Regions from separate parts of the Paenibacillus jepli genome, predicted to be linked through region 1. Evidence: predicted binding sites of a transcription regulator. Region 1 holds the regulator's gene; the other holds the start of a gene.
The links. The regulator LexA, encoded in region 1, represses DNA repair genes until DNA is damaged. The targets are predictions, from matches to a motif close to CGAACATATGTTCG.

Region 1 (3,410 bases):
TATTCTGTTAGTGAGCCTTAATAGATAACCCTTGGAAAGGAGGGCTGCCGATGGGGAACTGGCAGAAAGTGATCCTGATGGCCGGTTCTGCCGCATGCACACTTGTTCTGTCAAGCTACCAGCAGGAGGTTAATCAGCTGCCCGGAGAGTCTTCAACAATACAAGAAGGATCGGTATCGGCGACAGTCAGTACGCCTACAGGTAAGCTTCTGGGGGCCGTGGGAGCGATTGTTCATCCCGCGTCTGAATATCGTACGCTGGGCATTGGGAGAACCCTCATATACAAGTTTACATGCCATGGATACGGGATGTGAATGAAGCGATGCAGAGGTCTGGCGTTATGAAATGCCAAATGCAGATGAAGCCTACAACGGGCAGAAGCCTGGATAGAGGCCGATCTGGAAGGGCTGGCAGCAGGTGAGGTGAGTGAACAATGATTGCTCGTCTGGAGCCTGGATGGACATCTGCTGGCTGAACATAGCCAGAACTTCTACGTTATCGATCCCGCAGACGGCAAGGCATTATATCGTATGGGCGATGTGTTGGCCGCGGGTATCTTCGAAAGCGCTGCTCCATGGATGCGTCATGCGATCATTCACGTGACAGATCAAGATACATTGTACATTGGCTCCGGCAATGGTTACTTTAGCAAGGTGGAGCGGCTGACAACAGAAACTGGCGCAAAGGCAGGTGAATAAAATGAACCGTGCAACACGACATCTGTGGTTATCGTTGTTATTTGGGCTGCTTGTCGCTGCCGGGATCTATCTGATCGATAAAGTGGAAGGCGGGAAGATCACGATTTCGATGCATACGGATATGGCAGTATACCTGGCATTTCTGGGCGGGGTGTTAGCGATCCCATTTTATTATGCGACGTTATTCCCTGTGACTACATTGCTGGATCGAATGTTCCGGTCGAGCGCCTTGCTCAAGCTCGCTGTTCCAACCGTGCTGATGATGGGGGTCGGATACTGGCTGACTGGTTCGTATGGCGAATATAATATTAATGAGTATGGGATCCGGGTAGAGACCGGATTGGTCGTCTTCGGCGCGATTGGCTTGGTGATCCAGGTGCTGGAACGTGATCTGACCCGTCGGTACCCGGTACAGGGAATGCGTTCTGAACGAGCTTGATTCAGCAAGTTTCATTCCGGAGAAATAAAAGCTAAGTAGATGAGAAGTTTTATTTCAAGAAAAAACTCCACCGCACGGTTCATTGCCCAGGGTGGAGTGCCATATGTACGAGCGTGGAGCCTCGGCGCAGCCGCAGGCTCTTCTCTATGTGGACGAGCAGTTAGGTGATGTCCCGGAAGACGCCGATGACGCGGCCGAGGATCGTGACGCGCTTCAGGAGGAGCGGCGACATCGTAGCGTTCTCGGGCTGCAGGCGGATGTGGTCCTTCTCCTTGTAGAACGTCTTCACGGTTGCTTCGTCATCCTCGGTCATCGCGACGACGATCTCCCCGTTATTGGCAGTCTGCTGTTGGCGGACGATGACATAATCACCATCGTGGATGCCGGCCTCGATCATGCTCTCGCCGACGACATTAAGCATGAACACCTGATTGTCTCCCACGAAGTGGGTAGGGAGCGGGAAATACTCCTCGATGTTCTCCGTGGCGGTGATCGGAATCCCGGCCGTAACCTTGCCGACGACCGGCACCTTAGAGATGGAGAGGGGGAACTGGATCTCTCCCTGTTCCTGATCGAGAATCTCGATCGCGCGGGGCTTGGTAGGGTCGCGGCGGATCAGGCCTTTCTTCTCCAGACGGTCCAGATGACCGTGTACGGTCGAACTGGAGGCGAGACCAACCGCCTCTCCAATCTCTCGGACGGATGGCGGATACCCTTTTTCCTTGACTTCTGTCTTGATGAATTCAAGTATGGATTGCTGGCGGTTCGAAATCTTGGACACAGAAATCACTCCATCTGTTCGGTTTGATGAGTAAAATTATAACATAGAACCGGAGTTCGTACAAACATAAGTTCCGAAAAACATCTGTTCGCAGACGACGGGGAGTGCTATTGAACATTTTGGAATTGGCCGAGTCCTCAACCAAAACAACGCATATAGAGGTAAAGGAACAAATGTTCTTAAAAAGCTTGACTGCAAACAAGTGTTCGTGATATTCTCGTATCAGAACAAACGTTTGGAGTGATGGGGAATGATGATGCAAACGACTACGTACCGCAGCATACATACATCTGATAACGGCAAGGAGCATAAGCAGATTCGCCAAGCGCCTCTTCGCCAATCGAGCGTGTTTTTTTTGCCGAAAGCCGCTGCCGTTATTCTCATTATCGGGTTGTTGATGTCCGGGGTACTGCTGGCTGATTCATATGCATTTCCTGTAGAGCTCCAGCCGCTGGAGCATGAAGAAATTGTCATTGTAACTACCGGCGATACGCTCTGGAAGATCGCTACCACGCACAAGCCGGCAGGGATGGATGTAAGAGAAGCAGTCTATCTCCTCCAGTCGCGCAATGCCCTGCAGGGCTCCTCGTTGGTTGCTGGGCAGAGCCTGATCCTTCCGTTTTGAGCTTTGCCTTCGGGGCTTAGATTTTATAGATATCAACCTGCGCCGAGTGTTGTCCTCTCCTCCTTGGAGAATCGATGACGCTCGGCTTCTTTGGCATAGGCCGCTGTTGTCTTGACAATTTGTCCTGCCTAATGTCAAAGTAGAGAGTGGGAATGAAACGCGGCACCACGTAGGAGGCAATTGACGTATGGAAATGGAACAATTGATCGCACGCATCAATGAACTGTCCCGCAAAAATAAGCAGGGCGGATTAACGGAAGAAGAGACAGCTGAGCGAGCGAGATTGAGACAGCAGTACCTGGAAGTTTTCAAACGCAATTTCCGCAACCAGCTCGATGCGATCGAGATCGTCGACGGTGATGACCACGACCAGCAGAACGGGCCCGGAAAGCTGCGGCACTGAGGGCTTAGCCCTCAGTCTTACATAAGGAGAGTGGTTAACAGGATGAACTTTCGGCTACTGGGAAGAAGCGGTCTGGCGGTCTCGGAGCTGTGCCTGGGCACGATGACCTTCGGCAACACGACATCGGAAGCGGATTCCATCCAGATGATCCACAGCTTTATGGAAAAGGGCGGCAATTTTTTGGACACGGCCAACGTCTATGTGGACGGGCGTTCGGAAGAGGTCGTCGGCAAGGCGATCCGCGGCCGGCGGTCTGAGGTCGTCCTGGCCACCAAGGTCAGGATGAAGACAAGCGAAGACATCAATGGCGCCGGTCTATCTCGCAAACACATTATGGACGGGGTAGAAGCGAGCCTGAAGCGGTTGAATACGGATTATATCGATCTGTATCAGGTCCATGTCTGGGACCACGCGACACCGATCGAAGAGACGCTTCGGACGCTCGATGATCTCGTCACTTCGGG
Region 2 (3,410 bases), 6.5 Mb from region 1:
GTACCAGGATCGCGCCTGTGGAAGTGAATGCTCCACCTACGCCGCAACCGCCATAGCCGCCTACGCCGCCTACGCCGCCGACACAACCGCCACTGCCGTATCCGCCTACTACATTCATGGGTGATTTCCTCCTTTAATTTGAGGTACACCATAACATATGACCAAAACGGATTTTGGGGTGGGTGTTTGGCCCCCGCCATGCGCCTAATTTAGGTGTCCAGGCTCTCCGCTTCCACCCCCTGCACATCCTGCATCGGGAACCACTCCCCGTCCACCATGAACCGCTGCCTGGGCGCATCGAGCCGCTCGACGACGCCGATCACCTCGGTTCGCTCATACGGGTGGAACATCGCGATCCGCAGGATCCGTTTCTCTTCCAGCGAGCTGTGCAGCAGCCGCCCGGCCTCCTCCAGCTCCTGCTCATCCAGCTCCCGGCGCTCCCGGCGCTGCAGCTCCTGGCGTTTGCGGATATTGGATTCCTTGTGCTCCGGCAGCATCATCCGGCTGGACTCCCAGAGACCGTTGCCCTCCAGTTTCTTCCTCATTTGTAGTGTCCTCCAATCTTGGCCGCGCGATCCACTGCCTGGCCCGATCCGGCCAGCGACACGGCCCGCAGGATCACCGAGTCGCCATAACGCGCCTTAAGCCGGTCGGTCGTCCGCTCCAGCGCTATCGAGCGCTCCCGGCTGGGGTCCTCGAACAGACTGATCTGATACGCGCTGTCATCGGCCAGCCCTGTCAGGCTGACGCCGACCCGGCGGACCGGCCGGCCGTCCCAGTGCTTCTTCAACAGCTGCATGGCGGCATGGTAGACCTGATTGGTGACATTGGTCGGATCGGACATCTTGCTCTGCCTGCTGAAGCCGGTCATGTTCTCATAATCAGCCCCCAGGCAGCTCACGGAAACCACATGCCCCATATATCCCATCTCCCGGCAGCGCCGGCACACGAGCTCTGTCAGCTCCAGGACGATCACCTTGATCTCCTCGAGCCGCGCATAATCCCGAGGCAGGGTCATCATATGGCCGACCGATTTGGGCGCCGCCTCATGCGTCCCCGGCGTGACGGGACTGCTGTCCTCGCCGTTAGCGATCCGCCAGTACAGCTCGGCGCTGATATCCGAGTTCTTGCCGAAGCGCCGCCGCATCATCCCTTTGAGCCGCTCCAGCGGCGTCCGCGCCAGATCGCCGATCGTCGGCAGGCCCATGGCGTGGAAATGAGCGGTCATCCGGCTCCCTGCCATAAACAGATGTTGAATCGGCAGCTTCCATAACGTCTGTGGCAGCTCGTCCGGCAGGAGGGTATAGATGCCGCTGTCGTTCTTCTTGGCGTAGTTGTCGCAGGCCATCTTGGCCAGCACCTTGGTCTCGCTGATCCCGAACCGGGTGTAGATGCCGGTCTCCATCAGCAGCCGCTGCTGGATGAGGACAGCCAGCTCCTGCGGCGAGCCGTACAAATGCAGAGAGCCCGTCACATCGAGGAACTGCTCGTCGATGGAGTAAGGCTCCACCAGATCCGTGAAGCCCTGGAAGATGTCGGTGATCCTCTGGGAGATGTCGATATACCGCTGCATCCGCGGCTTGATGACGACTAGCCCGGGACACTTGGCCAGCGCCTCGCCGAGCCGTTCGGCGGTCCTGACGCCATGCTGCTTGGCAATCGGACAAGCGGCCAGGATGACGCCGGAGCGCCGGGCAGGATCGCCGGCGACGACCACCGGCTGGTGCTCGTACTCCGGATAGGAGGCCTTCTCCACGCTGGCATAGAAGGATTGGCAGTCGGCCAGGAAGATCACGCGCTTATCCCGCATGGCCCGCACCCGTCTGCCCGCAGCTGTCCCCGGCGCGGACAGCCAGGATATTGCCCCGCAGGAATACACGCGGCGCCCGTGCTGTAAAGCAATAGGCCCGCACCCGCTCTCCCTGCACTCCACACACCTGGATACGGCGCTTTGAGATCACTCCCTTGCGATCCAGATAGATGATGGTCATCTCGCGCCCGACGGTATAATTGATCGGCATGGCAATCCCTCCATTGAAAGAACATTTGTTCTTATTATATACCGAACATATATTCTTATTCCACAGGATTTATTTTCCGAAGACGCTAAAATATCCCCGCACCACAAAACGACCGGGCGCGAGAGGCCCGGTCGTGAGGCAAGGCGTGACTATTTGCGGCGGCTGCTCCGGCTACCGCGGCTATTGCGGCTGCCGCGCCCCGAACACCAGACATCTTTAACCGAGCAAGTCGTGTAGTGCTGCGGAACCGGCACTACATGATGCTGATTGATAACTTCCACAGGGTGGATGATGGGCTGGGCCTGAGGATGAAAGACGTTATTGTAGAGATGCGTAGGCTCTGTCACAATTGGCGACAGCTGACCGCCCATAGGAGACATCTGGCTGCCCATAGGAGACATCTGAGTACTTGCCGGTGACACTTGATTGTATCCGTAGGAATGGTTGCAAGACATGTGTCGTTCACACCTTTCGTCTAAGAGGATTTGGATTTCTACCCCATTATATGACCATCCTCGCCATCCGACTGTACAGGCGTCCCGCGTATAACCGCCCGTTCTTGCAGAGGTTCCGCTTCTCGCCGATCTGACGCTATGGTACACTACAGGTATCCAACATGCAGACTGAGGTGCCTATATTATGAAGCAAAACCCCCTTCTCTACTCCGTTTTCGGCTTGATGGTCCTAATCTTCGGCATTGTCGACTACCGCTTCCTGAACAAAACGCTCGGCGTCATCCTGATGCTGCTCGGGTTAGGCCTGGGCATCTACGGGCTCATAAATTACAGGAAGCTCAAAAAATCCTGATGTCCAAACCGCTCCCCCGTCCCGAACATAGGATAGACTACCTATCATCGGATGAGGTGAGCGCTATGCCCAATTATCGCATCATCGTCGATCTCTCCGAGCGGCAGCTCTATCTGCTCGACGGCAACACCGTGGTCCGCGGATTCCCAGTCGCCATCGGCAAGATGCTGACGAAGACCCCGACCGGAGAGTTCAAGATCGTCAACAAGCAGCCCGACCCGGGCGGCCCGTTCGGCGCATACTGGATGGGGCTATCCAAGCCCCACTACGGCATCCACGGCACCAACGATCCGGCTTCGATCGGAAGAGCCGTCTCCCATGGATGCATCCGGATGTACAACGAAGACGTCGTGGAGCTGGCCGCCATCGTCCCGCTTGAGACGCGGGTGACGATCCGCCCCTGAGCCCGCCCCTAGCGGGCTCTTTTTGCTTCGAAGCACGCTCCCGCCCTTGGCGGCTCGGAAACGCGGGGGAGCCAAACAAATTCAGATCGGCTGCAACCTTTCACTGCGGCGCGGCGTCTAGGGGATAGACAAAGAGAGAGAGAATGTCCACTATTCTAGCACCGAGGTGATGAATGAT

Region 2: ABC336_RS28200 (WYL domain-containing protein) is a predicted target of LexA. The motif match lies at 2,064-2,077, and genes of this name have one in related genera.

Annotation. Positions count from the first base shown of each region.
Region 1 covers NZ_JBDFMD010000001.1:95,177-98,586, reverse strand. The annotation lists gene ABC336_RS00490 (hypothetical protein) at 438-698, shown strand; gene ABC336_RS00485 (hypothetical protein) at 700-1,137, shown strand; gene lexA (transcriptional repressor LexA) at 1,298-1,918, opposite strand; gene ABC336_RS00475 (LysM peptidoglycan-binding domain-containing protein) at 2,169-2,543, shown strand; gene ABC336_RS00470 (DUF896 domain-containing protein) at 2,731-2,946, shown strand; gene ABC336_RS00465 (aldo/keto reductase) at 2,989-3,410, shown strand, end outside.
Region 2 covers NZ_JBDFMD010000001.1:6,630,324-6,633,733, reverse strand. The annotation lists gene ABC336_RS28215 (hypothetical protein) at 1-118, opposite strand, end outside; gene ABC336_RS28210 (YolD-like family protein) at 210-545, opposite strand; gene ABC336_RS28205 (DNA polymerase IV) at 542-1,810, opposite strand; gene ABC336_RS28200 (WYL domain-containing protein) at 1,800-2,021, opposite strand; gene ABC336_RS28195 (hypothetical protein) at 2,171-2,476, opposite strand; gene ABC336_RS28190 (hypothetical protein) at 2,661-2,828, shown strand; gene ABC336_RS28185 (L,D-transpeptidase) at 2,894-3,232, shown strand; gene ABC336_RS28180 (S-layer homology domain-containing protein) at 3,406-3,410, shown strand, end outside.